DNA from 2 places in the Pseudoalteromonas sp. J010 genome. Region 2 is predicted to be linked to the other one. Evidence: riboswitches for the same ligand, from Rfam matches in the RefSeq annotation. Region 2 holds a riboswitch; the other holds the start of a gene.

Region 1 (5,892 bases), on a different contig from region 2:
GACCTGAAGCTCAATCTGATCAAAGCAGCGTTGAAAAGGGCCATGAATATCGACCATTTCCAACATCGGCTCGATATATTCGTCAAACGCTTCCAATACGGCTTTATACCTCATGCCAAGAGACAGCGTGGAGGTGTCAGATTTAGCTTGTTCAACCAAGTTCATGATAGCGCTTTCGTTATGTTCGAACAGCTTAACAATTTTACGAACGCGTTCGTCCATAATTCGACTAAAACGACGTAGTTCAGAGTAGTCGGCTTCTTCACCAGCTTGCGCTATACGGTTGCCCAGACGCTCTAGGTCTTTTATCAAAACAGTAATTTCTTCCGCTAAGCCTAGGCTCTCTTCTTGTAGTAAAAAGCTTGCAAAATCGGCAATTGCCCGATTGATCTCCAGCTGGGAAGACTTTGCTAGTGGAATAATTATTTCTTGTTGGAGCAATCGATTGGTTTCTTTATAAATTCGCTCACTAGACCAGCTAGGGTTTTTCTGTTTTAGGATGTTTTGTACATCTTTAAGACTGAAATCAGCGAGCTTAAATCGTTTAAAAAGTAGCTCCAATACGCTCCAGTGCTCATTTATTGTATTTAATAATTTTTTTGCTGGGATCATAACTTTCCAGTAGGTAATAGAGAAGTTACATTACTACTTCATCAATTTGTCACAAAATGTTTATCGTACGTAGCATGGGAACTATGATGGTGCTAGAATCCGCCGCGAAAACGAACCCACCCTTTGTTACATTTAATTACAGGTTGTTTACGCATTATGGTTACGCCCATTATTCTAACCCTGATAGCCATCGCTTTTATACTGATCGTTATAGAAGATATTATTCATGTAAACAAGGCCAAAACCACGCTTTTTTTTGGTACTTTATGTTGGATTATCGCCTTTATCTCTCCAATTCATGGTCAAAGCCCAGAAATTGTACAAATTGAGCTAGATCATAACATCCTAGAAATTGCCACGTTATGGCTGTTTTTGATGGCGGCGATGACATTTGTTGCCTACCTAAACTCAAAAGGATTCATCCAAAATATTGTTCACCGGATCATGCCAACCCATATTAGCGAACGCAAGCTAATGTTTTTAGTTGGTGCCTTTGCATTTGTGTTTTCTTCAATATCGGACAATATTACCGCGACGCTTATTTCATTAGCTGTAGTCATGTCTTTAAAACTAGACCCGAAAAAGCTAATAAAATATGCGACCTTAATTATATTTAGTGTTAACTCCGGCGGCGTGTCTTTGATCACTGGGGATGTTACTACTTTGATGATATTTTTGGCCGACAAAGTCACAATCCCTGATCTTTTATTGCTGATCATGCCGTCTATGTTGAGTGTATTCGTGCTGGCTGCCATGCTTTCTATTGGTATGAATGAAAAAATTACCTTTGAAAAGGCTGAATTACGCAGAATTGAAAAGACCGACATTACCATTGCACTTATTTTCTTATCGACGATTTTCGCAACATTGTTCTTGAGCGTTCAATATCATGTACCGCCAATGTTGACTTTCCTATTTGGCCTGTCCTTGATGTTTTTAATGGCACAATTTTTAATGCGCAAAAAGGACGTGAATAAAAAAATCATCGACTATATTCGTGAAATTGAATACGACACCTTGTTATTCTTTGTTGGTGTATTGCTCTTAGTTGGTGCGTTAAAAGAGGTTGGTGTACTGTCTAAGTTTACTGATTTATATCTATACCTTGCGCCAGAGTATGCAAACTATTTGGTTGGTTTGATGAGTGCTGCGGTCGATAACGTGCCATTAACCGCTGCATTATTAAAAGCAGATATTACCATGACCCCTTCACAGTGGTTGACTTTTACCTATGCAACAGGAGTAGGTGGTTCCATGCTTATCATCGGCTCTGCGGCAGGGATCATTGCGATGAGTAAGGTCAAAGCGTTGACTTTTTCAAGTTATCTCAAAATGAGCTTCTATCTACTTATTGCCTACACTGTCGGCTATAGTGGGGCATATTTCGCAGGCCAACTTATTTAGCTTGAATCACATATATTTTCACCCTTTTGGGACAAGTTTTTTATAAATTACTTGACACCTAGACGGCTAAAAGATAATTTTCTCACATCGCCCGCACTTATTGCGGGCTTTTATTTTGCTTTTATTCATATTTGCAAAGGCAAAATAAACAGAAGAGGCGCGATGCTTAGGTAGTTAGTGTGAGGTGACGAGACCAATGACCACTAGTGAGGGAAGTATTCGCCGAGGAGAAGCGTTGCTCGTCGCGACGATTCTTCGGTTTACGAGGCTGAATCCTCGGAACTGTCACCGTATTGGTGGAGAGCTTCTGGCAAAGGTCATTTCAAGCGTTCGTCTTTCTAGAAATCCCATGCCGAGTTCTCCTTATAAAATTTGACTGTGCCATCGGTCGAGAGGAGAGAAAATGAATTCGCAGTATGTTGTAGCCAAATTTGGCGGTACCAGTGTCGCTGACTTTGAAGCTATGTCTCGTTGTGCTCACATTGTTCGTGACAATCCATATGTTCGAGTAGTGGTTGTTAGCGCATGTGCTGGCGTAACCAATCACCTTGTAACGCTAACTCAACAAAAGGAAGATGAAGCCGGGCGCAAAGCAGTTGTTGCAGCGGTTGAAAACATACAGCAAGCGATTATCGACAAAGTATCTTTGGATGCTGACCTTGCTGAAGGTTACAAACAAACATTTTCTGAATTTGAGAGTTTAGCGAGTTTGCCTGCCTTGAGTCGGCAACAATGTGACGAGGTGCTGAGTTTTGGCGAGCGTTTTTCTTCCTACCTGTTCACGCAAATTTTAAGAAACCACAATGTCAAAGCATCTCGTTTTGATGTTAGAAAAGTGCTCAAAACTGATAATCAATTTGGTAAAGCGAATCCTAATGTAGCTGCCACGCGTGAAGCTGCGAAGGCTAACCTTGTTAATTTGCTGGATGATAGTGTTCAGGTAACGCAAGGCTTTATTGGCTGCGACCAATACGGTCAAACAACTACACTAGGTCGTGGTGGTTCGGATTACAGTGCTGCGCTGTTAGCTGAAGCGATTGATGCTTCTAGTGTGCATATTTGGACCGACGTAATTGGTATCTTTAGTACAGACCCTCGCTTGTGTGAAAAAGCGAGGCCAATTCCTCGTTTGAGTTTTGATGAAGCTGCTGAAATGGCGACATTTGGTGCAAAAGTGCTACACCCAGCAACTATTTTACCTGCCAGCCGCAAAGGGATCTCTGTGTTTGTCGGGTCGAGCCGCGATCCACAAGCAGGAGGAACTTGGATTGAAAAAGAAAAAACCGCTCAAGCGGGGATCCGTGCAGTGACTCAACGTAAAAACCAGATCTTACTGACACTGAAAAGTCCCGAGATGCTATTGGCAAGTGGTTTTTTAGCTCGTATTTTTACAATCTTAAGTAACTACAACATTTCGGTTGATTTGGTCACTACTTCAGAGATAAGCGTTGCGCTGACGCTTGATAATGCCCCAAACGCATCTCGTCCAGAGCTGGAGCAAGCGTGTCTAGATGAGCTAGGGGAGTTTTGTCATGTCACAGTTGAAAACAATTTAACACTAGTTGCAATGATAGGCTCAGAGATCCAGCTCCGACAATGCCAGTTGAATTTAATGGATGTGTTATCTCAGTTTAACATTCGACTAATATGCCATGGTGCAAGCAAGCACAATTTGTGTTTCTTGGTGGAACAGCAGGAGTCTGATCAAGTGGTACAATCAATTCATGCCAAATTATTAGAAGTCGCATAAGTAAATTTATTTCCTGTACTGCACTAATAAAAAAATTGCAATATTTGCTCGGTGATGGCACTTTATCAACAGGATACTTGGGAGTGCCATTATGAATTATAAAGACGTCTACGAGTTCTGGTTTGTTGAATGCACAGAAGCTGATTGGTGGAAAAAGTCAGCAGATTTTGATCGCATTATCAAAAATCGCTTTGGTATCCTTCATCATATGGCGCAGCAGGGAGAACTTTCAAGTTGGCGTACATCGCCCGTTGGGGCACTGTGTGAAATCATTATATTAGATCAATTCTCCCGCAATATCTTTAGGAATACTCCAGAAGCGTTTGCCAGCGATCCATTAGCATTATGCTTAACTCAACATGCTATCGAAAAAGGCTATCACCAACAACTTAATGACACTGAACTAATGTTTTTATATATGCCACTAATGCACAGTGAAAGCGCGAGCATACATACATTAGCACAGCAATATTTTAAACCTTTGCCCAATTACGACTTTGAATTGGCGCACAAACGTATAATCGACAGGTTTGGACGCTATCCGCATCGCAATGAAATTTTAAAGCGACTATCAACCGAGGCCGAGCTAGCCTTTCTCAATACACCAAACTCGAGTTTTTAAGCTCAACCCCGTTACACTCGCATTTTTAATGGAAGTACGTATAATCAGCCGTCTACAAAAATAATGATTGATTTAAGACATGGCTCATACGCGCGATGGATTTCAAAGCCGGCTTGGCTTTGTGTTGGCAGCAGCTGGTGCGGCTGTTGGACTTGGAAATATTTGGGGTTTCCCGACTCAGGCTGCAAACCATGGGGGCGGCGCCTTTTTGTTGGTTTACTTTGCGGTAATTTTTCTACTCGCATTACCTGCGCTTTATACTGAGCTGTATTTAGGCCACCAGGCGCAAGCAAACCCAGTTAAAGCACTCAAAACTGCATGGCGTGAGCGCAGCCCAAAGGTTGGCGCTGCAGCCGGTTATATCGGTCTTGGCGGTGCTATCGTGATGTTAAGCTTCTACTCTATTGTGGCAGGGTGGATGTTGTCTCATTCTCTTGATCCATTAGCACAAATGGCTGAACTGGATAGTGTGCATGCGTTTCTTAGTGGCGATTCGATACTTAGAAACTTCCTGTTCACACCACTGATGCTTCTACTTACGGCTAGTATTATCCTCAAAGGTGTAAAGTCTGGTATCGAAGCGTGGTCGCGCAGGTTAATGCCACTGTTGCTTATACTCTTGGTTGGTTTGATAGCGTATATGGCTACGCTTGATGGTGCAGCAGAAGGGTTTCGAACTTATCTTATCCCTGATTTTGCTAAAATTAGCGATCCCGATTTGATCATTGCCGCAATGGGACAGGCGTTTTTCTCACTATCGCTGGGTGTTGGCTGCATGATGATTTATGGTTCATATTTAAAGCCTAATGAAAATCTCCCCAAGTTGACCTTCAGTGTTGCAATGTTAGATACAAGCGTTGCGTTTTTGGCAGGCTTATTGATTATTCCCGCTATTTTCGTAGCGCAGCAAAATGGCGTTCAAGTTTTTCAAGATGGCAAGTTGATTGGTGAAGGTCGGTTAATTTTTGCGATTTTACCAGAGCTATTTGCCAATATGGGACAGGTTGGATTACTGGTCAGCCTCACCTTTTTTGTACTGATGTCTATTGCTTCAGTTACGTCCACCATTTCTTCTACGGAGATCCCGGTTTCGTTTTTGGTTGAAAACCACGGCTTTAAACGCAAGCAGGCAACTTGGTTGGTCACATTGGTGATTTTTATAGCCTCAAGCACCATTATATTGAACTTTGACTGGTTGTTTGAGCTTGTGATCAGCTTGTTTACTCAGTATCAGTTGCCGCTAATGGGACTTTTTTACTTTGTTACTGTTGGTTGGGTGTGGAAGCGAGGGAATCAACTTCACCTTGAATCTCGTGGTGCACATTACTGGTTTGCGCAGTATGTTAGGTTTGTTTGCCCAATTTTAATGACAGCTGTGTTTATAAACGTGGCGATAGCAAAGTAGTAGTCTTTGTAATCTATAACTAAAAACGGGAAGCAACGGCTTCCCATTTTTATCTGTGTAATACGTCATCTCAATTAAGTGAGCTATTTTCTCGCCTCA
Region 2 (23,141 bases):
TGGCCGTTACCCAAGTAAAAGGCATTAAAGTCATTGCTCGTGGACCTGCAATATTAAATTTCAGAAGTTTGTTAGAAAAGCATGGCTTGCAGCTGTTTTTTGGCAAGCAACAAGCTTTAGATAAAGGGCAAGAAACATGCGCCTTTATCCCTACTTTTGATAACGAATCAATCCCTTCTTAACATAGCGCGTAGATTCGCCACGTTAGATTTTCCTTTTTCCATTCGTTCTGCCTGTGTCGCCACAGGCTTTTTACCTTCAATTTGCAGATCGTCTTGAGGTAACTCTTGCACAAAGCGGCTCAACTCAGGAGTGATCTGCTCACCAAATTGACGGCGACTTTTTGTATAAGTCAACGTTAACGTTTGCTGAGCACGAGTGATCCCTACATAAGCCAAACGCCTTTCTTCTTCAACATTGTCTTCATCGATACTAGTTTGATGAGGTAACAGGCCTTCTTCCATGCCAACCATAAACACGTGCGGGTATTCTAATCCTTTAGAAGCATGTAACGTTAACAGCTGCACGGCATCAGAATCATCCTCTTCCTCATTGCGCTCAAGCATATCCCTCAGCGTCAGTTTACTAACAACCTCTGACAAGGTCATCGCCGGATTATCTGCATCCCCTGTTAGCATATCACTGATCCAGCGATATAATTCCGAGACATTTTTCATCCTCATCTCTGCCGCTTTAGCACTTGGGGATGATTCGTATAGATAAGCCTCGTAGTTGATTTCTCGGATCATATCTTTAACGGCTTCCAAAGTATCACCCCGAGTGGCTCTATCAGAAAGCTCAACTACCCAACGAGCAAATCCCATTAAGGCCTTTAGCCCTCGTCCCGCCATACGCTCTAAAAGTTCAGACTCAAAGCATGCTTCAAATAAACTAATATGACGTTCATTGGCAAAACTGCCAAGCTTTTCTAAAGTCACCGGGCCAATCTCACGTCTTGGTGTATTAACGATACGCAAAAACGCATTGTCATCATCTTGATTTACCAAGAATCGTAAATATGCCATGATGTCTTTGATTTCACTGCGAGTAAAAAACGACATACCACCACTGATTTTATAAGGGATACGGTTGGTCATTAAAGCTTTCTCAAATACCCGAGCTTGGTGGTTTCCGCGATAAAGCAAAGCATAGTCCCGATAACTCGTGCGCTTCATAAATTTATGCGAAATAATTTCAGCTACTACCCGCTCAGCTTCGTGCTCTTCGTCACGGGTAGCAATCACCCGAATAGGATCACCGTACCCTAGTTCACTAAATAGTTGCTTATCAAACTCGTGTGGGTTATTCGCGATTAGGATATTAGCTGCTTTTAAGATCCGTCCAGCACTACGGTAGTTTTGTTCTAATTTAATCAGCCTTAAACCAGGAAAATCTTTACTTAGTAGTACTAGGTTTTGTGGTTTAGCACCACGCCATGAGTAAATCGATTGGTCATCATCACCTACCACAGTGAAGCGAGCACGCTCCCCCACTAAGCGCTTTACGAGCTGATATTGGCTGGTATTGGTATCCTGATATTCGTCGACTAATAAATAACGAAAACGCTGCTGCCAACGCTCTCTAACATCAACCGACTGATTCAGCAGCAATGTTGGGATCATGATGAGATCGTCAAAGTCTAGTGCGTTATATGCACGAAGCTGAGTCTGGTAACGGGCATACAACTGAGCGAACAGCGCTTTTTGAGGCTCTCGAGCTTCTCGAATAGCACGTTCGGGTAAAATCAGTTCATTTTTCCAATTACCAATCTGCATTTTTAGCAAGTTAAGTAGATCTTTGTCACGCTCCAGCTCTTTTTCAGTCAGTTCACTTAACAACTGGTTGGTATCTTGATCATCAAACAAAGAAAAACCTGGCTTGTAGCCTAAGGTTTTAACCTCTTTTTTTATGATCTCCAGACCCAATGTATGAAAAGTCGAAACCCACAGCCCCTTAGCTTCTTGTTTACCTAATGTTTGCGCTACACGTTCACGCATTTCTTTGGCGGCTTTGTTGGTAAAGGTGACCGCAGCGATATTTCTCGCTTTGTATTCACACTGTTGTACTAAGTAGGCAATTTTATTGGTAATAACACGGGTTTTACCAGAGCCTGCCCCCGCTAACACAAGGCATGGGCCACTAATATACTTTACTGCTTCGTCTTGTTTTGGGTTGAGCTTCATGCAACTAATCCGGTTATCTTCTCGCTTGGCGCACTTTTGGTTACAACTTTGAGTGCAGAGGGGTTGAGGAATTCTTATAAACTAAGCGCGCTAGTTTACCGTATCAATGTAAAACTATGAAGCGAACCTTTTCGACCTCTCGTGCATAAGGTAAGATGGTACATGTATACTGACTCGCAAGCTAAGGTAAGAAAATGATTAACCCAGCCAAAATTGAAGAGATTGCCAAACAGATTTCAAGCAATATGCCACAAGGTGTTAAGAGCCTTGCCGAAACGTTTGAAGCCAGAACCAAGCAAGCTATTCAAAGTAAACTATCAGAGATGGACTTCGTCAGCAGAGAAGAATTCGATATTCAAAGCAAAGTATTGATCCGCACCCGTGAAAAGCTAGTAGAGCTCGAAGAAAAAGTAGCACAGCTTGAAGCGCAACTGGCTGACAAGCAAACAGACTCTCACGAGTAATACCGTACTGGCAGCACTGCATTGGTGTTTTGCTGCCATCTCATTGTATGGTGTTTAATACCAATTAGCCTTAATTGTTGGTATAACATCAAGGTTTTGTGGACGCAGTATATTAGTGCTGTAACCTGTATAGCCTGACGCTAATATCATAGACATCCGTTGTTCGCTTGCAGTTTAAGAGCAATAGCGTTGATTCACACCGAGTAACGACTTTTCATAGCACAAAGATAGCTGCTCACTGTCTGCCACTGCACCAACAACCTCATTTAATAATCCGTCAGCAAGGCCATATACCCAACCGTGTACGGTCAGTGTTTGACCACGCAACCACGCATCCTGCACAATGTTGCTCTGACAAACATTGCGCACTTGCTCCACCACATTAAGTTCACATAATGCCGCGCATTGTTGCTCATCAGCTATGCGCTCAATAATTGCCTGATGCTTCTCTTTGACATCAGCAACATGACGAAGCCAGTTGTCAATTAGTCCAAACTTTGCATTATCTAGCACCGCTTGAACACCACCGCAACCATAGTGGCCAACTACCATAATATGGTCGACTTTAAGTACTTCTACTGCATACTGCATGACCGATAAACAATTATGATCAGTATGTACCACTACATTTGCAACATTACGGTGAACAAATAGTTCACCGGGCATTAAATCAACAATTTCGTTGGCCGGTACTCGAGAATCTGAGCACCCTATCCAGAGATAATCAGGGTTTTGCTGCTGCGACAACTTTTTAAAAAATTCAGGATCACTGGCATTGGTGCGCTCTGCCCACTGCTTATTGCGATCGAGTAAATGGCTCAGCGGACTCGAACTAGAATTACACATTAGTGGCTCTCCGGCTAACGTTCAGCCTGTATCAAAATATTCCTTGGGGTGAGTGACTTTTCGCAAAAAGTACTAAGCTCAACATCATACCCCGATGCTTGTAAATATAAAGCTCTATCTAGCACTAACCATATTTCAATGGCACGACGGAACAAATGACGAACCAACTCAATTCTGTCAGTAACTTGCTTTCTCTGGCCACCAATCAGCTCATACCTCTCAAAATCGATGCTTGCAGGTAAGGTGATTTGTTTTTGCTCTGCCGCCCAGTAACAAAATTCACTAAACGTCCCTGAAAAAATGGCTTTATTCACAGAGGGAACCGAGACATAGTTATCACTACCATCCAACTCTCTTCTCAACGCATCAAAACCCAGTCGCCAACTCACTTCTTTTTTGCGAACTGCCGCGACTCTGCCCGGTGCGGTGACGGTTTCTTGTAATGCTAGCTTCATATCATGATGAGATAAGTTCAGCGCACTGGCGCTAGCTTCTACGCTCATCGCTTCATACTGTTGTGGTGTAAAAAGGTGATAGCAGCAAGGAGAAAGCGATAGCTTTTTCATTCCATTATCAACAGCTTGGCGGATAAATACACGGTGTAATTCACCACAAGCATGTAATGCAATACCATGGCGATTTTCAACAAAATGGTGATGAATATCATCTTTGAGTACATCAGCACAATGAAAGTGAAGGTTTAGATTCTGTCGTTTTGCACTCTCCTCTCCTTGACGACATAAATCTTGTTGTAGCTCAATACTATTGACTTCAGGCGCACCATGGTAGGCAAGCATACGCCCTAAGTGCCCTTTACCAGCACACCATTCAAGCACAGCAGACTTGGTTTCGTTTATAGCAGCAACAAAGTCTTGTAGCTGCTCAAGCTTACGCCCTTTAATTCCATTACTTAGCCAAAATGGCAGTGCATCTCGATGGCCTTCAATCTTAGGCAGCATACAAAGGGTATGTAATTGCTCCAGTTCAGGGATAGTACTTTTGAAGAAATCACGATGCGCTTGCTCGTTGTTGTCTAACTCATGTACTGCCTGATCGCTAAGTTGCAGTAACGTAGACTCAAGCTCAGGCCAAGGAATGGCTAAATGCTCAAATGCAACGATCTGCCAATACTGACGAGTATCAAATAATAATTTATCTAAACGTAGAAAACGCGTACTTAAGTCCAAAGTAGTTACAACCACCAGCAATACAATATGCTTATTCTAGCGTAAATGTGACTTATTTTTCCGAGAAAAGATGAGCTGAATATACATGGGAATACAAACTAAGGTTAAAACAGCGGCAATCACCAACACCCAAGATAATGAGGCCGGATCTTGTTTGACTTCTGAGTAAATAAAATCAGCCTTATGTTCGTGAAATTGGCTTACATCCAAATGATACAGCTGCGCTATCCACAGCCACTTTGCAGCTGACATTTTTCCGATAGGGATACCCGAAACCCTAATAAAATCTTTGAGCTTCTCTGCTTCATAAGCCAATTGTGCGAGTGACTTATGAGTTGCATAGTTCGCTTTGGTAACCGCAAGCGATTCTTCTAAATGGAGCATTGCATATCGCCAACCTTTAAGGCTGGCACGGCGAAATCGCATTACCTGCTGCGGACGATCGCGTAACATTGCTTCGGTCGTAAATAGCACGTCTGCGTAGACATTTAAGCCAAACTGTTTAGGGCAAATTTCTCGAGTCGCTACGCCCAACTGCTGTGCCTGATAAGGTTCGTTTGTGCTATAAACCTGCATCGCATCAAACTTTCCAGCGATGAAATCATCAAAGGGTTTCTTGCCCGAGTAGAGCAACATGCTGTCGGTATTTACACCGGCTCGTTGCAACATCATCAGCAACTCACCATTTTCAGTATGCCCAAGGTGGCTGATGCGTTTTCCCTGAAAATCACGTGGGACATATATCCCGCTTTGCGCTTTAACCATCCAACAGTAAGGAGAGGATTGTAATAATGCAGCCAGCGCCACAAAAGGTTTTCCTTCAAGCCGTTGTTTTAGTAAACCAGAGTGAAACACACCAAATTGCGCTTGTCCGTATAGCACACGAAAGTCAACATTTGGGTTGTTCGGATCAGCGGGGACGATGATAACGTCAAGCCCTTCTTCTTGATAAAAACCCTTTTCTTTTGCCATATAGTATCCAGCAAACTGGAACTGATGCGTCCACTTCAACTGAAGCGTTACTTTCTCTAATGCCTGTATTTGGGTACTGAAGATAAGAAGCAATAACACTGCAAAATACTTAGACATTATGTCCTTATTTCTTGTGCGAGAATAATGGCTAACTATAGTCGATGGGCAGAAGCTTGCCATAGCAATAGACGCGATTTCAAAAACAGCTTAAGGAAAGTGAGTGCTATACACGATATACAGTACAGTTTTCAAAATGCTCTGCGAGTAGGTTTTTAATATGATGATGAATTTGGTCGCGACTTCCTGTGCATGTAATGTCGTAACCATTACCATTTTTTTGTTCTATCAGCCCCAAGTAGTTTTTGCCTATCGCAATAGACTCTATACGCGCTATCGGTATAGTCACTTTTCCGATCCCATGTGAGATGATCAGTGTATCGCCTACCTTTGTTAATAATGATTCCACTCTTTGGTTACCATATCCGTCACCGCCTAGTACCATAGATAACATCAGCATTAAGCAAGCTGTAGAGAAGAAGATACCACTTTGAAAATCTGGCCAACATATCACTAGCACTACGTAAAGGCCTGCTAGTAACACAAGCTTCTTTATTAATGCAGTCCATCTTGATTTAGTTTTACCAGACTGTAACACTCGTCTCTCCCGCTAAATTAACTCCTCGAGATGGCAAAGCGCCCTCTCATTGCTCTGTGAAATTAAATTGGCAATAATATTCTCTAAGCGCCAAACATAACCCCACTAGCCTGCTTTTTGCTTTTGCAACTGCTCACCATATAAAAAGCGCGCAAAGCAAGGGTTCTGTGTTTCCTCTTGAAATTGATACGCCAGCTTGGCTAAATGAGCATCAAAACATTCATAATCCTTTGGTTCTACCTCAAACGCTGCTAATACATTACCCTGTGCTGCACCGTGATTTCGATAGTGAAATAATGTTATATTCCAGTTACTGCCTAGCATATCTAAAAACCGCGCCAACGCCCCTGGATATTCTGGAAACTCAAATCGTAATAGACGCTCGTTCATTACCGCAGGAGGCTTTCCACCTACCATGTATCTAACATGTAATTTCGCAAGCTCGTTGTCTGATAGGTCATCAAACTGATACCCATTTTGATGTAATGAAGTCCTCAGTTCATCCAGCTCACTTTGCCCATTTCTCAAACCTACGCCAACAAAAATCTGTGCTTCTCCACAGCCAGCATAGCGATAGTTAAACTCAGTGATTGCGCGTCCACCTAAAGAGTGACAAAAGCGTTTGAAGCTACCTTTTTCTTCAGGAATTGATACGCCAAGCAATGCTTCATGCTTTGCACCTAATGCTGTTCTTTCGGCAATATATCTAAGCCTATCAAAATTCAGGTTAGCTCCAGATAGGATTGCAGCAACACTTAACCCTTTTTCACCAGTTTGTGCCAGCCACTTTTTTAAACCTGCTGTTGATAACGCCCCAGACGGCTCTGCAGTTGCTCTTATTTCAACAAAAATATCTTGCACCGCAGCGCATATTTCATCGGCATTAACTGTGATCACCTCATCACAAAACTTTTGTGCCAGTCTGAAGGTCTCAGTACCAATAAGCTTAACTGCAACACCATCAGCGAAGCCACCAACTCTCTCTAATTCCACAGGCTTGCCAGCTGCCATTGCAGCCTTAAGACAAGCACTGTCATCAGCTTCTACTCCAACAATACGAATGTCTGGCCGCAGTGATTTTAAATACACCGCCATACCCGCGAGTAGACCACCACCACCAACCGGTATAAATACCACATCCAACTCATCAAGCTGTTGAATAAGCTCTCGCGCTACCGTACCTTGACCAATTATCACGTCTTTATCATCAAATGGAGGAACAAATACACCACTTTGCGCTTCACACAACTCCAAGGCATATTGTTTTGCAGCATCAAAGTGATGGCCATGTAAAATCACTTCACCACCGAGTTTACGCACGGCATTCACTTTTATTTCTGGCGTGGTCACAGGCATTACAATAGTGGCATGCTGACCTAAATGCGTTGCACTTAGTGCAACTCCTTGAGCATGATTACCCGCTGAAGCGGTATACACCCGAGACCCTTTCGGCAACTGACGCAGTTTGTTGTATGCACCACGCAATTTGAAAGAATAAACCGGCTGTTGATCTTCTCTCTTTAGCCAAATCTGATTACCAAGCTGGGCTGACATTTGCTCTAATTGATTGACTTGCGTTACCTCAACGAGCGGTGCCACATTCGCTTGAATGATGGCTCTGAAGTAATCAAGCTCTTGGGAAACCATCGCTAGCTCAACTCCTCAAGTTTTTGTAAGTCACGAACAGCACCTTTGTCAGCGCTAGTTGCAAGGAGTGCGTAAGCTTTCAATGCGGGACTCACATAGCGCTCTCTATTTAGTGGCTTATAAGCATCTTTACCACGAGCCAGCTGTTTTTCATGGCGCAGTGCTAGTTCAGTTTCATCAAGCTTTACATCAATACTGCGGTTATAGATGTCGATAGCGACAACATCGCCATTTTCAACCAGCGCTAAATTACCACCACTGGCAGCTTCTGGAGACGCGTGACCAATAGAGAGCCCTGAAGTACCGCCAGAAAAGCGTCCATCGGTGAGCAAAGCGCAGTCTTTGTCTAGACCCATCGACTTCAGGTAACTGGTTGGGTATAACATTTCCTGCATACCCGGGCCGCCTTTTGGCCCTTCGTAACGAATGATCACTACATCACCTTTTTTAACTTGGCCGCCCAGTATCCCCTCGACTGCATCGTCTTGAGATTCAAATACCACAGCAGGCCCCGTAAAGCGCAGCATTTCATCGGCCACTCCTGCACTTTTCACGATACAGCCGTCAGGCGCTAAGTTACCTTTTAATACGGCAAGGCCGCCGTCTTGCCTAAAGGCATGCTCGATAGAGCGAATACAGCCGCCTTCACGGTCTAAATCTAGCTCGTCCCAGCGACACGCTTGACTCATTGCTTGGGTAGTACGGATCCCAGCAGGTCCCGCACGATAGAAAGTTTGTGCCCGTTCATTATTGCTATCTGCGGCATTCCAGCGCGCAATAACCTCACCTAGATTTCCGCCAGCCACATGCCCTACCGACAAGTCTAATTTATCCCCTTTAGCAAGCTCGTTTAGAATGGCCATAATGCCACCTGCACGGTGTACATCTTCAATATGATATTGCTGTGTTGCTGGCGCCACTTTACACAAAAATGGGGTACTGCGAGATAAACGGTCTATGTCGTTCATATCAAAGTCGACAAAACCTTCTTGTGCCGCCGCCAATAAATGCAGCACCGTATTGGATGATCCACCCATCGCAATATCTAGTGTCATGGCATTCATAAATGCCGCTTGATTTGCAATATTGCGTGGCAGCACTTGCTCATTGTCTTTGCCATAGTATTCATCACATAAAGCCATGATGCGCTTTGCTGCGCCCAAATACAGCTGTTGACGGTCTTTATGTGTCGCTAGTGTTGTACCATTACCAGGCAACGCTAAACCCAGCGCTTCTAATAAGCAGTTCATCGAGTTTGCAGTGAACATACCTGAGCATGAGCCGCACGTAGGGCAAGCAGAGCGCTCTACTTGCTCAGACTCCTCATCACTGACTGTTGGATCCGCTCCTTTTACCATGGCATCAACAAGATCCAACTTTAAATCGATATCCGCTAAGCGAGTTTTACCCGCTTCCATCGGGCCACCGGAAACAAAGATCACCGGAATATTCAACCGCAGTGCGGCAAGTAGCATACCTGGGGTGATCTTGTCGCAGTTAGAAATACACACCATAGCATCAGCACAATGGGCATTGACCATGTATTCGACTGAATCAGCAATTAAGTCTCTCGATGGCAGCGAATACAGCATACCGCCGTGCCCCATGGCAATGCCATCGTCAATTGCTATGGTATTAAATTCACGAGGTACGCCGCCTGCTTCTGTTATCGCATCAGCCATCAATGCGCTGAGTTGATTGAGGTGAACATGACCCGGAACAAACTGGGTATATGAATTTACAACTGCAACTATAGGTTTATGAAAGTCACTGTCGGTCATTCCTGTTGCTCGCCACAACGCACGGGCGCCCGCACGTTGCCTGCCTTCAGTCGTTGTTTTACTCCGTAATTTAGCCATGTCTCACCTTACGCTCGGTTTTCCGAGTTCCTCATTCCCAAAATTTACAATGCTTTGGTTCAGGGTGCATCACCCTGAACCAATAAGATTAATCGTTTACGTACTCTAACCAGCCGTTTTCGTCTTCAGCCTCACCCTTTACAAGTGCAAAGTATGCTTGCTGCAGTTCCTCTGTGATTGGACCACGCCCGCCGTTACCGACAGGGATTTTGTCAACGCTACGAACCGGTACAACTTCAGCTGCGGTTCCAACCATAAAGAATTCATCCGCCAAATACAGGGCTTCACGTGCAATCGCCTCTTCACGCACTTCATAACCTCGCTGCTTGGCTAAATGAATAATAGTGTCACGGGTTAGGCCCGGTAAGATGCAGGCTGTCGTGGGTGGCGTATAAAGCACGCCTTTTTTCACCACAAACAAGTTTTCGCCCGCACCTTCACTGAGATAACCATTCACATCTAGCGCAATTCCTTCAGCATAACCATTGCGTTTCGCTTCGCCTGAAATAAGCTGAGAAGACAGATAATTACCACCAGCTTTTGCTGCAGTTGGCATGGTATTTGGCGCCAAGCGACTCCACGAAGACACACATACATCCACACCTTGCGCTAAGCCTTCTTCACCTAGGTACGCGCCCCACTCCATGGCAGCAACTGTCATATCAGCGCGATGTGATTTTGGATTCAAGCCAAGACCTACATGACCTAAAAAGGCAAATGGACGAAGATACGCATTGGTAAAGTTGTTTGCTCGTATCGTCTCTTTACACGCAGCAATTACTTCCTCTTTTGTATATGGGATCTCCATACGGTAGATTTTTGCAGAATCAAATAAACGCTGGATATGATCGTTTAAACGAAAAACCGCAGGGCCATTTGGCGTGTCATAAGCACGGATCCCTTCAAAAACTGAGCTGCCATAATGCAGAGCATGACTAAGCACATGAGTGGTTGCTTGAAAGTAAGGAACCATTTCACCGTTGTGCCAAATAAGTTCTGATGTCTGTGTCATTGTTTAACTACCTTAATTAATTCTTTTAAATTGCCTGTTTCTGTAGTGTGTGCAAGTCAACTGCCTGCACCTCTACTAGCTTACTCAGTTGTGAGGTTAATAAATAGATAGGTTTGTCACTATCTACTGTCATTTTGACGTGGAATAAGTCATCTTGCCCTTGAAGCTCTAAATTAGTAAGACGAAATCCCCGATGTCTAGCCACTCGTAAAAAGCGTTCTATCGCAATACTCTGTTGTTTTACTGCAACGGTTAAATGGTGTTTCATGAAAAGTTCTCCGTCATCATTTCATCATTGGCAGCACCTGGAGGAACGAGTGGCCATACGTTTTCTTTATCATCAATACAAGCGTGAAGAATATAGGGGCCTTGCGCACTGACCAGTGCATCCACAGCCTCATCAACTTGACTGGCGTGAGTAATTGTCTGCCCTGGAATACCAAACACAGCAGCCAATGCGACAAAATCTGGATTATCTGACAAGTCTGTTTCGCTGTAACGACCGTCAAAAAAGAGCTGCTGCCACTGCCTCACCATACCTAATCTTTGGTTATCAAGTATCAAAATTTTAACGGGTAAGTTGTTTCTACGAATAGTTGCCAGCTCTTGAATATTCATCATGATGGAGCCATCGCCAGATACCGTGATCACTGTATTATCTGGACGTGCTATCTGTGCACCAATTGCAGCTGGCAGGCCAAATCCCATAGTGCCCGCACCACCGCTGCTTAAGTGATTACTCGGGTGGCTAAATTTCATGTGCTGCGCCACCCACATTTGATGTTGACCGACATCGCAACATACCACTGCAGTTTTTGGCAGCTTTTGGCTTAGTTGATTTAGTAAATAAGGGGCAAAGACTTTTTCACCGGGATAATCATAACGCCACGCATGTTGTCGTTGCAGCGTTGCAATTGTTTCAAGCCATTGCGTGTTAGTAACCACACACTCAAGCTGTGGCAGCGATTGCTTCAAATCAGCAATCAGTGATGCAGCCGCTGGTTTTCGTTTACCGACTTCAGCAGGGTCAATATCTAAGTGGATCACCTTAGCGCCAGCAGCAAACTTTGCTAAATTCCCCGTCACGCGGTCGTCAAATCGAGCCCCGATACACACCAATAAATCACATTGCTGTACAGCTAAGTTGGCAGCCTGAGTGCCGTGCATACCCAACATACCAAGGTCAAAGTCATAATCAGGTGTAACACTGCCTAGTGCTTTTAGAGTCGACACTGCCGGCATCCGTGTTTTTTCTAAAAACTGCATCAACTGAAGCTGAGCATCAGCGTTTTGTACACCACCGCCGATGTATGCAACTGGCCTTTTTGCTTCACATAGTAATTGATTAGCTTTCCCTACCTCGGCTTGTGATAGCATTGGACATTCATCTTGTGGCGCTGCAAATGGATGAAAAGGCACATTTGCGAGCTGAATATCTTTTGGAATATCAACTAAAACTGGGCCAGGGCGACCGGATTGGGCAAGGTATATAGCTTCTTGGAGCACCTCTGCAAGGTCTTCTGAGCGTTCAACCATGTAACTGTGCTTTGTACAAGATAAGGACATACCTAGTACATCGACTTCTTGAAACGCATCCGATCCAATCGCAGCAGTTGGCACTTGGCCTGTAATGGCAAGTAAAGGCACTGAATCCATCATCGCATCTGCAAGCGCAGTGATAAGGTTAGTCGCTCCGGGGCCTGATGTTGCAAAACATACCCCTAACTTCCCGGTACTACGCGCATAACCGACGGCAGCAAATCCGGCACCTTGTTCGTGACGAGTCAAATAGTGCTTAACAGGCGCACCGTACAAAGCGTCGTAAATTGGCATGATGGCTCCCCCAGGGTAGCCAAATACGTGTTTGACGCCTTGCTCTTCTAGCACCTTGATAACAAGTTGTGCGCCGGTTGTTGAATTGCTCATGTTCTGCTCTCAGTTGCCTTTTTTGCCCTAAAACGAAAACGCCCCCCGAACCTTGTGGTGCGGGGGGCGCTTATGCTGATGGTTTTCTTACAGCACTAACTAGCCCCCGCGGTAATAATAATCACCACGCTGATAATCACGACTAGTAGAGTTGCTGTTAGTAACATTGCTTGAATTCCGAAAATTTAACTTTGCTAACGACTAGGTATAAACACTGCGTTGCCTCTTTTTCTATTAATACCGCGCGAACAGCACCCAAGTCAACCTAAAAAACTATGCCATTTAAATTTAAAAAAGCACACTGAAGACATAAAAAAACCCAAAAAACACCATAAACAGAATTAAAACAGCAACAAATACTAAATTGAGAATTTTATATTGGTTTTGCGTAACGATAACGAAAAATTTACTTTCTTATTTTGGCAATATGAAATTTTCTATACTTCTTGCTCATTTCTTTTTTAGTGACATTCGCTAGGCTATATCGCAGACTACCTTTTTAATAAAATCAACAGGGGATCAAAGTGGTAAAATTCCTTTCTCCATTTATATTTTTTTGTTTTTTCCTAAGCCTTTTTAGTGCTTTTGCAAATGCAGAAGTTGGCCTTTGGAAAGTAGAAAAAGGTCAAAAAACATCCTACTTGTTTGGAACTGTGCATGTTGGTGATAAACAAATGCAAGGGTTGCCAGTCAAAGTTAAAACCGCTATCAAAAACAGTGACAAAGTGATGGTTGAGGTGAACCTAGAGGCCTTATCTCCGTTGGCAATCCAACAACGCTCCATGCCTTTTATGCTACTAAAAGGCAATCAAACCTTAGCGTCTCAACTAAGCCCCGAAGTCTATAACAAGCTGAAAGCCTATTTTGCAGCAAAACAAATAGATATTGCTTTATTTGAACGTTATGCCCCCTGGGCTGTTATGGTGACTATGCTACAGCTGGAATATCAGAAGTTAGGTTTCACGGACAAAAATGGGATAGACAAGCAGGTTATCGCGTTTGCAAATGAAAGCAATATTGCGGTTGATGAATTTGAAACGCTTGAATATCAGCTTGAGATGTTTAGTCAATTGAGTGTACATAGCAACGACATGCTAAAAGAGACGTTTGCACAGATGGCGGACTTAAATACTTACTTTTTGGATTTAGTCGCGGCATGGCGTTCCGGCGACTTGAAAAAGCTATCTCATTATTACAATGTGAGCTTCTCTGATGATAAATATGGTCAATTAGCCGAACAATTGATGATCATTGAACGTAACAATAATTGGATTGAAATACTCAAAGAGCAATTACCGAACACCTCCTTATTTGTCGCAGTAGGTGCTCTGCATCTGGTCGAGCAGTACGGACTGATCGCTCAACTAAAAGCTGAAGGTTATACCATAACACCGCTTTAATATGGCCATAACTTGGCAAAGAGCCAAAGCGCAGGTCACCTTTCAAGGCTCGTTGATACAACACCGCACCGAGCCTTCAAAAAAATTAAAATCTATTTAAACCTTTTCACCTGACACTGCGACTTACCTTACAAAGACACTCCTTAAAGGTAAAAAGAATGAAAAGAATCATCTGCGCTTTATTGGTGAGTAGTGCAGCAATCACTGCTCACGCAAACGAAACAAAAACAATTACAGCATCATTTTCAGGTAGCGATGTAATTGAACTCGAAATAGATGTTGCGGTGGGTAAAGTTGATCTAGAAACTTATCATGGTGACACCATTGAGGTTGAGATCCTAGTTGCACCAAAGGACTCTGACAGCTGGTTTAGCACACCTGACGTCAATGATGCCGAATTAACCAGTAAAAGCCATGCTGATAAGCTCTCTCTTGAAGTACCGTCAGATGATTATGAACTCTCTTGGCACGTAAAAGTACCGCAAAGTGTGGCTCTAGATATTGAGGTTGGAGTGGGAAAAATTGAAGTAAATGCCCTTAATAATTCTGCCGAACTGGAGGTAGGTGTTGGTAAAATAAAGGTTGCCGCGATGGCCTCTGACTTTAAACAGGTCTCGTTAGACTCAGGTGTGGGTAAAACATCTATGTCAGGGTACCCCGCTAGTAACACAGCGAAAAAAAGCATGGTAGGATCAAAAACTGATTATTCCGGTGCTGGACGCTATGCTATCGATGCTGAAGTTGGTGTGGGCAATATCAGCCTGATAAAAAAATAGCAGAGATTATCTTTTATCAAGGATAGCGGTGAGTTTATCTGTTAATACTTCTGTTTGTAGCGGCTTATACAAATGAGCCGTTGCGCCCAACTCATATACTTTGTCTAAGTCTTCACTATTGGTATTTGCGGTCACAACGAGAATGGGGATGATAGGGTCGATTGCTCTGATCTTTCTTGTCGCCTCAAAGCCATTCATGATTGGCATATTTAGATCCATCAGTACCACATCAAACTTTCCAACCTGATATATTTTAAGTGCTTGCTCACCATGTTCAGCATGTGTTACTTGCTTAGCTATCGGCTGCAGCATTTTTTCAATCACTCTGGCGTTGATTAAGTTATCCTCAACGAGTAAAACATTGGTAGATAATTTTTCACGCTTGCTTGAGCGCACGTTCTCGATATCAACTTCTATCGGGATCTGAAGCTCTGCTCTCGTACCAAATGGCTTTCGAGCTGTAAATTTAAGCTGTCCACCCAGCGCGGACACTAGCAACTGACAGCGTTGTAGCCCAAGTTGCGACCCCTGAAAATGCTCTGTTCGCATTGACTCCTGTAGACGCTTATAATCAAACCCCTCTCCTGTATCTTCAACAATAAACTCAAGATAAGACGCCTCTTGAGTCATCACAATATCTGCAAACACTTGAATACCACCACGCTCGGTAAATTTAATCGCATTGTTTACAAGTTCTCCAACGAGCCAAGCTATCCGTTTTGCATCACCGAAACAAATCATATTTAGCGCATTCCCAAGGGCTAAATTAAACGTGAGAGACTTGTTATGTGCACTCAGTTGGAACGAGATACAAGCTGTTTTTATCACATCGTGCAGCTGTATTTGATGCCGCTCAATGACAATATCTTGCTGTGATAAACTATTGAAATCTTCTACCGAGTAAAGCAAAACATCTAACTGATTAGCGGCACTCTTTACATGCTCCAATTGTTTTGCATCTGCACTTTTTATAAATTCATCCAAGTAACCATGGAGCGCTTGAAGTGGGGTTCGTAGTTCATGACTAACACGAGCCAAAAAGCGCGATTTCGATTGTAACGCGTCATCCGCGAGCTTTTTTGATGCTTCAAGCTGCCTAAAAGTTTCGGTTATCTCTTTTGCCATTGGGCGAAATACAAATTTAGCCTCAATAAATAAAACCGTCAGCCCTAGTAGCCAAATTAATAACTCTATTTTTCTAACCCGCTCGGTGTTTAACTTAGCTTGATGTTCAAACAGAGAGACCGCTTCATTTAAGTTGGGTAGTAAAGTCTGTGATAATTTAAAAATATCTTGTGATAACTGGGTATTTGGCTGCTTTAAGTGACGTTTTGCCAAAGAAATCAACATGAGACTCTGCCGATGTAACTGAGCTGGATTTTCATAATACAGCGACTCGAGCAACGCATTTAAGTGGTGATACTTGCCCGCCTCTTTTTCTGTTAAAAAGTGATGATTACCTTCAAAGTCATCAATAGCTAGTCTGAGCGTCTCCAACCCATGCGGCGAATCTATCGAACTGAACAGTGCTATCCGCTGGGATAACATCCGCTGCATACCAGCAAGATTGATCACTCGAGCATCCTGGCTCTGCTGGTGGAGGAGGTATTGCATCACTACCATGGCCATCGATAGCAATAAAGCCATAGCCAACAGTGCCCCTATGTAGCGAAACTTCATGTTAGGTATTAACGACATATTGGTATATTTGTTCCCTCTTTAAAAAATGCCCACGCTTATTCAGTGTAGTGGACAATCATATTATTTACAGTCCTATACTTGACACCTAGACGGCCAAAATGTTTCAATGCGAGCTCACCCTATTTATGCAGTTTGATGCCAAAGCGTCAAACTTATACCAATGGTGCTTAATTAAATCGAATAGATATTAAGACCAAATGGTATTAGGGCTGGAAGAGGTGCGTTATTCAGGTAACTAAGTGAAGGAGAGCAAACTCCGTTGCAGCTTAGTAAGGGGAATACACGCCGAGAAACAGACAACTTTGCTATTCTCTGTTTCGGGCGACTGGGCTGAATCCCAGCGACTGTCACCAACACACTTGGTGGAGAGCTTCTGGTCTTAGAAAAATAAGGCCACAGGCTGCCTTATCCTTTTTAAGTCCATTGCTCTTCGAATTTTAACGGTTCGAAGTTTGGACACCCTCCTTACTACGAACATGATTTAAGTTCGGTAGAGATGAAATTACAATTCAACTTATCTGACTATCCATTATGGACGGCTTTAGTTACCCCTTTTGATGCTGAAAATCAGATCGATTTTAGCGCGTTGACAACCCTTGTGCGGGATCAAGAGCAGGCACAAAATGGTATTCTGTTACTTGGGAGTACAGGCGAAGGGCTTGCGCTTACCCAACAAGAGCAACAAAAAATCGTCGAGTTTGTTTGCCAACTTGCGCCTCGCGTACCATTAATGGTCGCAGTGGGTGGCAGCAACCTTGAACAACAAATACAGTGGGTGCAGTTTTGCAACACACAGCCCATCGATGCTTTGTTACTCGGCTCACCAATTTATGCCAAACCCGGCAAAGTGGGACTTGGCCATTGGTTTAATTCCCTCTTAAACGAGAGCAACGTGCCATGTATGCTCTACAATGTACCAGGACGAAGTGCCGTTGCCATCGCCCCTGAATTATTAGGGGAACTTGCAAATCACCCAAATCTTTGGGCGCTCAAAGAAGCTAGCGGCAATATCGCCACTTTCGAAGCATTTCGCCAAGCAGCCCCAAATGTCGCAATCTACAGTGGTGATGATAGCCTAATGCCTTACTTTGCCCAAGCGGGAGCAACAGGCTTGGTGTCTGTCGCTGCGAATGCTTGGCCACAACAAACAGCCGAATTTGTAAGGCGCTCTCTTAGTGGCACGTCCCCTAATTTATTCACTACATGGTCGGAAGCTGCGAACAGCTTATTTGCAGTGGCAAACCCTATTCCGGTTAAGGTCTTGATGCATTTACAAGGGAAGCTGGCAAGCCCGAACCTACGCCCTCCTTTGACACATTTAGAACTTACCCACACAGATGCGCTGACACGCGCCAACGAAACAATTTTATCTTGGAATTAAGGCAGTAAAACATGAGCTGGTTAACACTACTAAACAACCTCGAAAACGGCACTGTACGTGCGGCAACACAAGACGAACAGGGTCAATGGCATGCAAATGTAGAAGTAAAAAAAGGGATCCTTGAAGCATTCAAAAATGGCGTAAATACGGAATTCCCTGGTGGCTTCGTGGACAAAGATAACCTAGCGCCACGCGGTTTTGCAGCACAAGATGGCGTGCGCATGGTACCCGGTGGAAGCAGCGTAAGACGTGGTGCGTATGTCGCTGCAGGCACCATCATCATGCCACCGGCTTATGTAAATATTGGCGCATATATTGACACTGGCACTATGGTAGATAGTCATGCGTTGGTTGGTTCATGCGCGCAAATTGGTAAAAATGTTCACCTAAGTGCTGCTGTTCAAGTTGGTGGAGTTTTAGAGCCTGTTGGTGCAAGCCCGGTTGTTGTTGAAGATGATGCTTTTATTGGTGCGGGCTGTGTATTAGTTGAAGGCGTTGTCGTAAAACGTGGGGCAGTCTTAGCGCCAGGTGTTCGTCTATCTGCCAGTATTCCTGTGTATGATTGTGTCAATGAGCGTTTACTAGATAAAGACGAGGCGATCCCTGAAAATGCAATTGTGATCCCAGGCTCTCGCCCAGCCTCTAGTGAGTGGGCGCGCCAACAAGGTTTAAGCATGTCCTGTGCACTTATAGTCAAGTACCGTGATGAGCAAAGCGATGCGTCACTTGCACTAGAAGAGGTATTACGCTAATGAGCTGGTTGAGCACGTCACAACGAGCTGTTGCACAAAGCTTAGTACAGCAACAAGATACCCCTTTTTTCTGCTACGACTTAGATAAACTCAGCGCACATGTAAAGCCGCTAGTTGATCAACAAGTTGTAAAGCTATGGTATGCCGTTAAAGCCAACCCACTGTCTCACATTATTAAAACCCTAGATCACGCTGGGTTTAACTTTGATGTGGCCTCTAGTGGCGAGTTGGATCAGGTTTTATCACAAGGTGTCACTCCAGCGCGCGTGCTCAACACAGGTCCGGCGAAATCACTAAAGCAAATTCGCCACTTTGCAAATCAAGGTGTTCGCATCTTCGTAGCAGAGAGTCACAACCAAGTTGCATGGTTAAATCAAGTAGCCTGTGAGTTCGACCTTCAATTTGATGTGTTGTTACGGGTTCAGTTACGTTTTGATAAAGCACAACACAATCCACTAGGTGGTAATACATTGACCCCTTTTGGCCTAGGTAGTGAACAGTGGCAAGCTTTAACTTTAAGTGATTACACCCATTTAGATTTTGTCGGCCTGCATATTTTCCAATGGGGCAATATGCTCTGTAGCGATACCCTAGCTGAACTTTGGCAAGCCATGGTGTCACCCTTAGTACAGTTGGCTTCTGAACTTGGGATAGCGCTTAAAGTGCTCGACCTAGGCGGTGGTCTTGGGATCCCTTATGACGCGCACAGCACCGCACTTAATTGGACAACGCTGCTAGATACACTCGCATCAATTAAATCCGCCACTCAAGTTGATGAGCTGTGGATGGAATTAGGACGCTATGCTGTCGGCGAGTGCGGTTTTTACCTCAACCCAGTGGTTGAACAAAAACAGAATTACGGTGCTCACCAACTTATTGTCGCGGGCGGTGTGAACCACTTATTGCGCCCAGCAGTTACTGGACAAGCATTCCCAGCTGAACTGCTACGTCAGTCTGATGCCAACACTGTTGATTTTCATATTCATGGTCCACTTTGTACTGCGCTGGACAAGTTAGGCACTTTAGCTTTGCCCAGTGATAGTGCTGATGATGATTGGTTGGTGTTTAGTCAATGTGGTGCCTATGGTTACACTGAAAGCATGCCATTTTTTCTGTGCCACGAATTACCAGCGGAGTTTGTGATCTCTGGCGGTGAAGTTACCTGCGCTCGCGCAGCGCAACCTGCATCCAGCTATTTGAGGTAGAGATGAACATAATTACACAACAGAATATTCAAGTTGGTGAAATAGCGAACGGCTTGCCGTTAACCATTCCTGTATATCGCATCAAAGGCGATGGTAACGGCCCAAAAGTTTATATCCAAGCCAATATGCACGGTGCAGAAGTCCAAGGTAATGCGGTCATTTATCAACTTCTTGAGCAACTTAAAACATTGTCACTGGCAGCTGATATTACTCTAGTACCTTATGCAAACCCCATCGGTTGTAATCAAAAGTCGGGAGAGTTTACTTTGGGTCGCTTCGATCCGATAACTGGGACCAACTGGAACCGCATGTATCAAGACCATAGCTCTTTGGCATATGAATTTGTCGAAAAGTATGTTGATCTTCCGTTAGAGCAAATAAAGCCGCAGTTTCGCCAAGTGTTGCTGGAGCATACAACAGCACAATTAGAAGCCCCGCTAGATAGACTCACCACAGGAAAGCGCATTGCATTAAATTTGCAGCGCTTGGCTCATGAAGCCGAGCTAGTATTAGACCTACATACCGGCCCCATTTCAGCGAAACACCTTTACTGCCCTGAATATGCCAAGGAAAGTGCCCGCTATTTTGATATTCCACATGTGCTACTTATTCCCAACGAGTTCGATGGTGCTTTGGATGAAGCAAGCTTTTGTCCATGGTGGCACTTGAAATTAGCATATGAAGCAAAAGGACGAAACATCCCTGTATTCACTGAAGCATTTACTGTTGAGCTCGGCTCGCAAGAAAAAATTGACCTGACAGAAGCACAGCATGATGCCAACAGCATTCTCAGCTATCTCAATTATAAACAAGCTTTTTATGGTGCACACTTCGCGCCAAAAGAGATTGCTCGTTACACTTGCCAATTAGCAAACTACCGTACTTTTTACGCACCGATGGGTGGTATGGTCGAATACACAGCAACACTTGGAGAGCATATCAAAGCAGGGCAAACAATTGCCAAGATATTAAGAATGGAACGCTATTTATCGGAAACGCCCTTGAACGAAATCAAGTTAGACGAGGATGCAATTGCCATTTTGCACTTTGCCTCTGCGAGTGTGAACCAAGGTACAGAGCTATACAAGTTTTTTACCCAAGTTGAGCGACTGTAATTTACGTAACTAATTGCGTGAGAGTAAGTCAAATAGCAACAATCAAAGGTTAGAAAGATGTTTACTGACCTATTATCTAGCTCTTTCGGTTGTTTCTGTAAACACTTACTAAGGTATGGCGGCAGCCGCCGCCACCTTTTTATCGAGACCTGTTTTTAGCTATCAGGGCATAGTTGACCTTACTGATTCATTTCCCTTTCATTATCATTGGTTAATAATGTAATCAATTGTACTCACTCTCGGCGCAAAGATAATGAAACTGACACACCTATCCCTACCCACTTTGGCGTTATTGGCGTTACCGCTTTACGCTCAAGATACACAGCAAGAAGATGAAATTGACCTTGTTAAACAATGCGTACTCAACGCGGTCTTAACCGGTGAAAAAGACAAAACCATTGAACAAGTTCGTCAAGAATGTGCAGAAGCAGACGCCGATAAAAACTTAAGTCAACTCGATAAGCGTATGGCTCGAGAGCGTGTCACAGAAAAAAACCGGAATGTCCTTACGCCACATAAGCGCAATTACATCTTACCAGTTTCCTATATGACCAATGTAAATAGCCGACCTTTTGACGGTTTAAAAGCGATTGACGATGAAGAGGGGGAACCAATTGATAACTTTGAAGCTAAGTATCAAATTTCATTGAAAGCACCTATTTATAAGAGCTTTTCTGACAAAGATCAGGCTATCTATTTTGCTTTCACACTGCAATCATACTGGCAAGTCTACAACAAAGATGTCTCTTCGCCCTTTCGTGAAACCAACTATGAACCAGAAATCTTTTGGATCAACTTTTTAGATGACGAGAATGTACTTTGGGGTGATGAGATGGCCTTTGTACTTGGTATTTCTCATCAATCAAATGGTCGTAGTCAACCTAACTCGCGCTCTTGGAACCGTATCTATGCTAACTTTATATGGGAGAATCGAGGCTTTGTATTTAGCTTTAAGCCTTGGTATCGACTACCTGAAAACACGAAAGACGACCCATTAGATCCACGCGGTGACGATAACCCTAATATTGATGAATATCTCGGACATTTTGAGTTTAACAGTGTATATCGTTATGAGGATCACGAATTTGGCATCATGTGGCGTAATAACTTACGCAGTGACAACCGAGGTGCTATTCAATTGGATTGGTCTTTCCCTATTTGGGGAAGATTACGTGGCTATGCACAGTACTTCAATGGTTATGGCGAAAGCCTAATTGACTACAACACGCATACGCAAAGGTTTGGCATTGGGGTGTTATTAACAGACATACTCTAATGGTTTAAAAGCTCTGGCGCATCACCAGAGCTTTAACTTCAGCGCTATTTATTGTGGCTTTATCACCACAAACTGCCCTTCAAACTTGGCAACTAGAACATCTCCATCATAAACATTTACTGGCACGACATACTTAGCCTTTGCATCACTTACCAAAGCTTGTAGGTCACCTTCACAGTCTGCAATGGTTACTGTCGCCGCAGGCGCTGTTGTTAGCGGCTTTAAGTACTTGATGTTAGCATCCGCCAACACTATATCACCTTCAAGCCCAAGCTCTTTGAGCGCTAAGTATGTTGCTCCCCAACCCGTTAACGTCGCCATACTGTAAATGGAACCTGCAAACATTGAGTTGTGTAAGTTTAAGTTCGCTTTTAAGTCTGCCTTGGTAGAAAACTGCCAGTCAGTATAGCTTTCTACTTTAATACCCATGGCGTCACTGATGGGGATAGACTCACGCCATGTATTTTGCAGTACATGTGTCCAGTCTGGTTGTCTAAACCAACCAGGTTCAGTTGGCCGCTGTTTAACCATTTTCCAATGCTGAACATCACCGTAGGCTAAATGCGCTTTCTCGACTACTTCGTAGCCGTGGCGCTGGTAAAATGATAGGGCTCGCTCACGCGCAAATAAAACTAACTCTTGCGCTTTTTGAGTCCAAGCGATGATCTCTAACTCGTGCAGTAAACGACTACCTAAATGATGGCCTCTATGCCCTTCAGCCACAGCCATATATCGCACTTGAGCTTGCTGATGATTATTGAAGTGGAGCCTAGCAACCCCCAGC

Evidence for each region. Region 2 has a riboswitch for lysine ahead of dapA (4-hydroxy-tetrahydrodipicolinate synthase). Riboswitches for the same ligand answer to the same signal wherever they lie in the genome.
Region 1: another riboswitch for lysine. It lies ahead of lysC (lysine-sensitive aspartokinase 3); the one in region 2 lies ahead of dapA (4-hydroxy-tetrahydrodipicolinate synthase).

What each region holds. Positions count from the first base shown of each region.
Region 1 is NZ_RDBW01000055.1:9,595-15,486, reverse strand. It holds gene EAG18_RS21515 (hypothetical protein) at 1-612, opposite strand, end outside; gene nhaD (sodium:proton antiporter NhaD) at 769-2,016, shown strand; lysine riboswitch at 2,161-2,331, shown strand; gene lysC (lysine-sensitive aspartokinase 3) at 2,420-3,766, shown strand; gene EAG18_RS21500 (DUF924 family protein) at 3,858-4,388, shown strand; gene EAG18_RS21495 (sodium-dependent transporter) at 4,468-5,793, shown strand.
Region 2 is NZ_RDBW01000009.1:27,006-50,146, reverse strand. It holds gene EAG18_RS06135 (diguanylate cyclase) at 1-182, shown strand, start outside; gene rep (DNA helicase Rep) at 168-2,183, opposite strand; gene EAG18_RS06125 (accessory factor UbiK family protein) at 2,378-2,647, shown strand; gene can (carbonate dehydratase) at 2,822-3,493, opposite strand; gene EAG18_RS06115 (methyltransferase) at 3,508-4,680, opposite strand; gene EAG18_RS06110 (ABC transporter substrate-binding protein) at 4,717-5,769, opposite strand; gene EAG18_RS06105 (hypothetical protein) at 5,876-6,307, opposite strand; gene ilvA (threonine ammonia-lyase, biosynthetic) at 6,413-7,954, opposite strand; gene ilvD (dihydroxy-acid dehydratase) at 7,957-9,813, opposite strand; gene EAG18_RS06090 (branched-chain amino acid transaminase) at 9,902-10,825, opposite strand; gene ilvM (acetolactate synthase 2 small subunit) at 10,851-11,093, opposite strand; gene ilvG (acetolactate synthase 2 catalytic subunit) at 11,090-12,751, opposite strand; gene EAG18_RS06075 (TraB/GumN family protein) at 13,276-14,151, shown strand; gene EAG18_RS06070 (hypothetical protein) at 14,310-14,927, shown strand; gene EAG18_RS06065 (response regulator) at 14,934-16,625, opposite strand; lysine riboswitch at 16,834-17,009, shown strand; gene dapA (4-hydroxy-tetrahydrodipicolinate synthase) at 17,125-18,009, shown strand; gene EAG18_RS06055 (2,3,4,5-tetrahydropyridine-2,6-dicarboxylate N-succinyltransferase) at 18,021-18,761, shown strand; gene EAG18_RS06050 (PLP-dependent decarboxylase) at 18,761-19,966, shown strand; gene EAG18_RS06045 (succinylglutamate desuccinylase/aspartoacylase family protein) at 19,969-21,081, shown strand; gene EAG18_RS06040 (phospholipase A) at 21,335-22,357, shown strand; gene EAG18_RS06035 (bifunctional GNAT family N-acetyltransferase/hotdog fold thioesterase) at 22,406-23,141, opposite strand, start outside.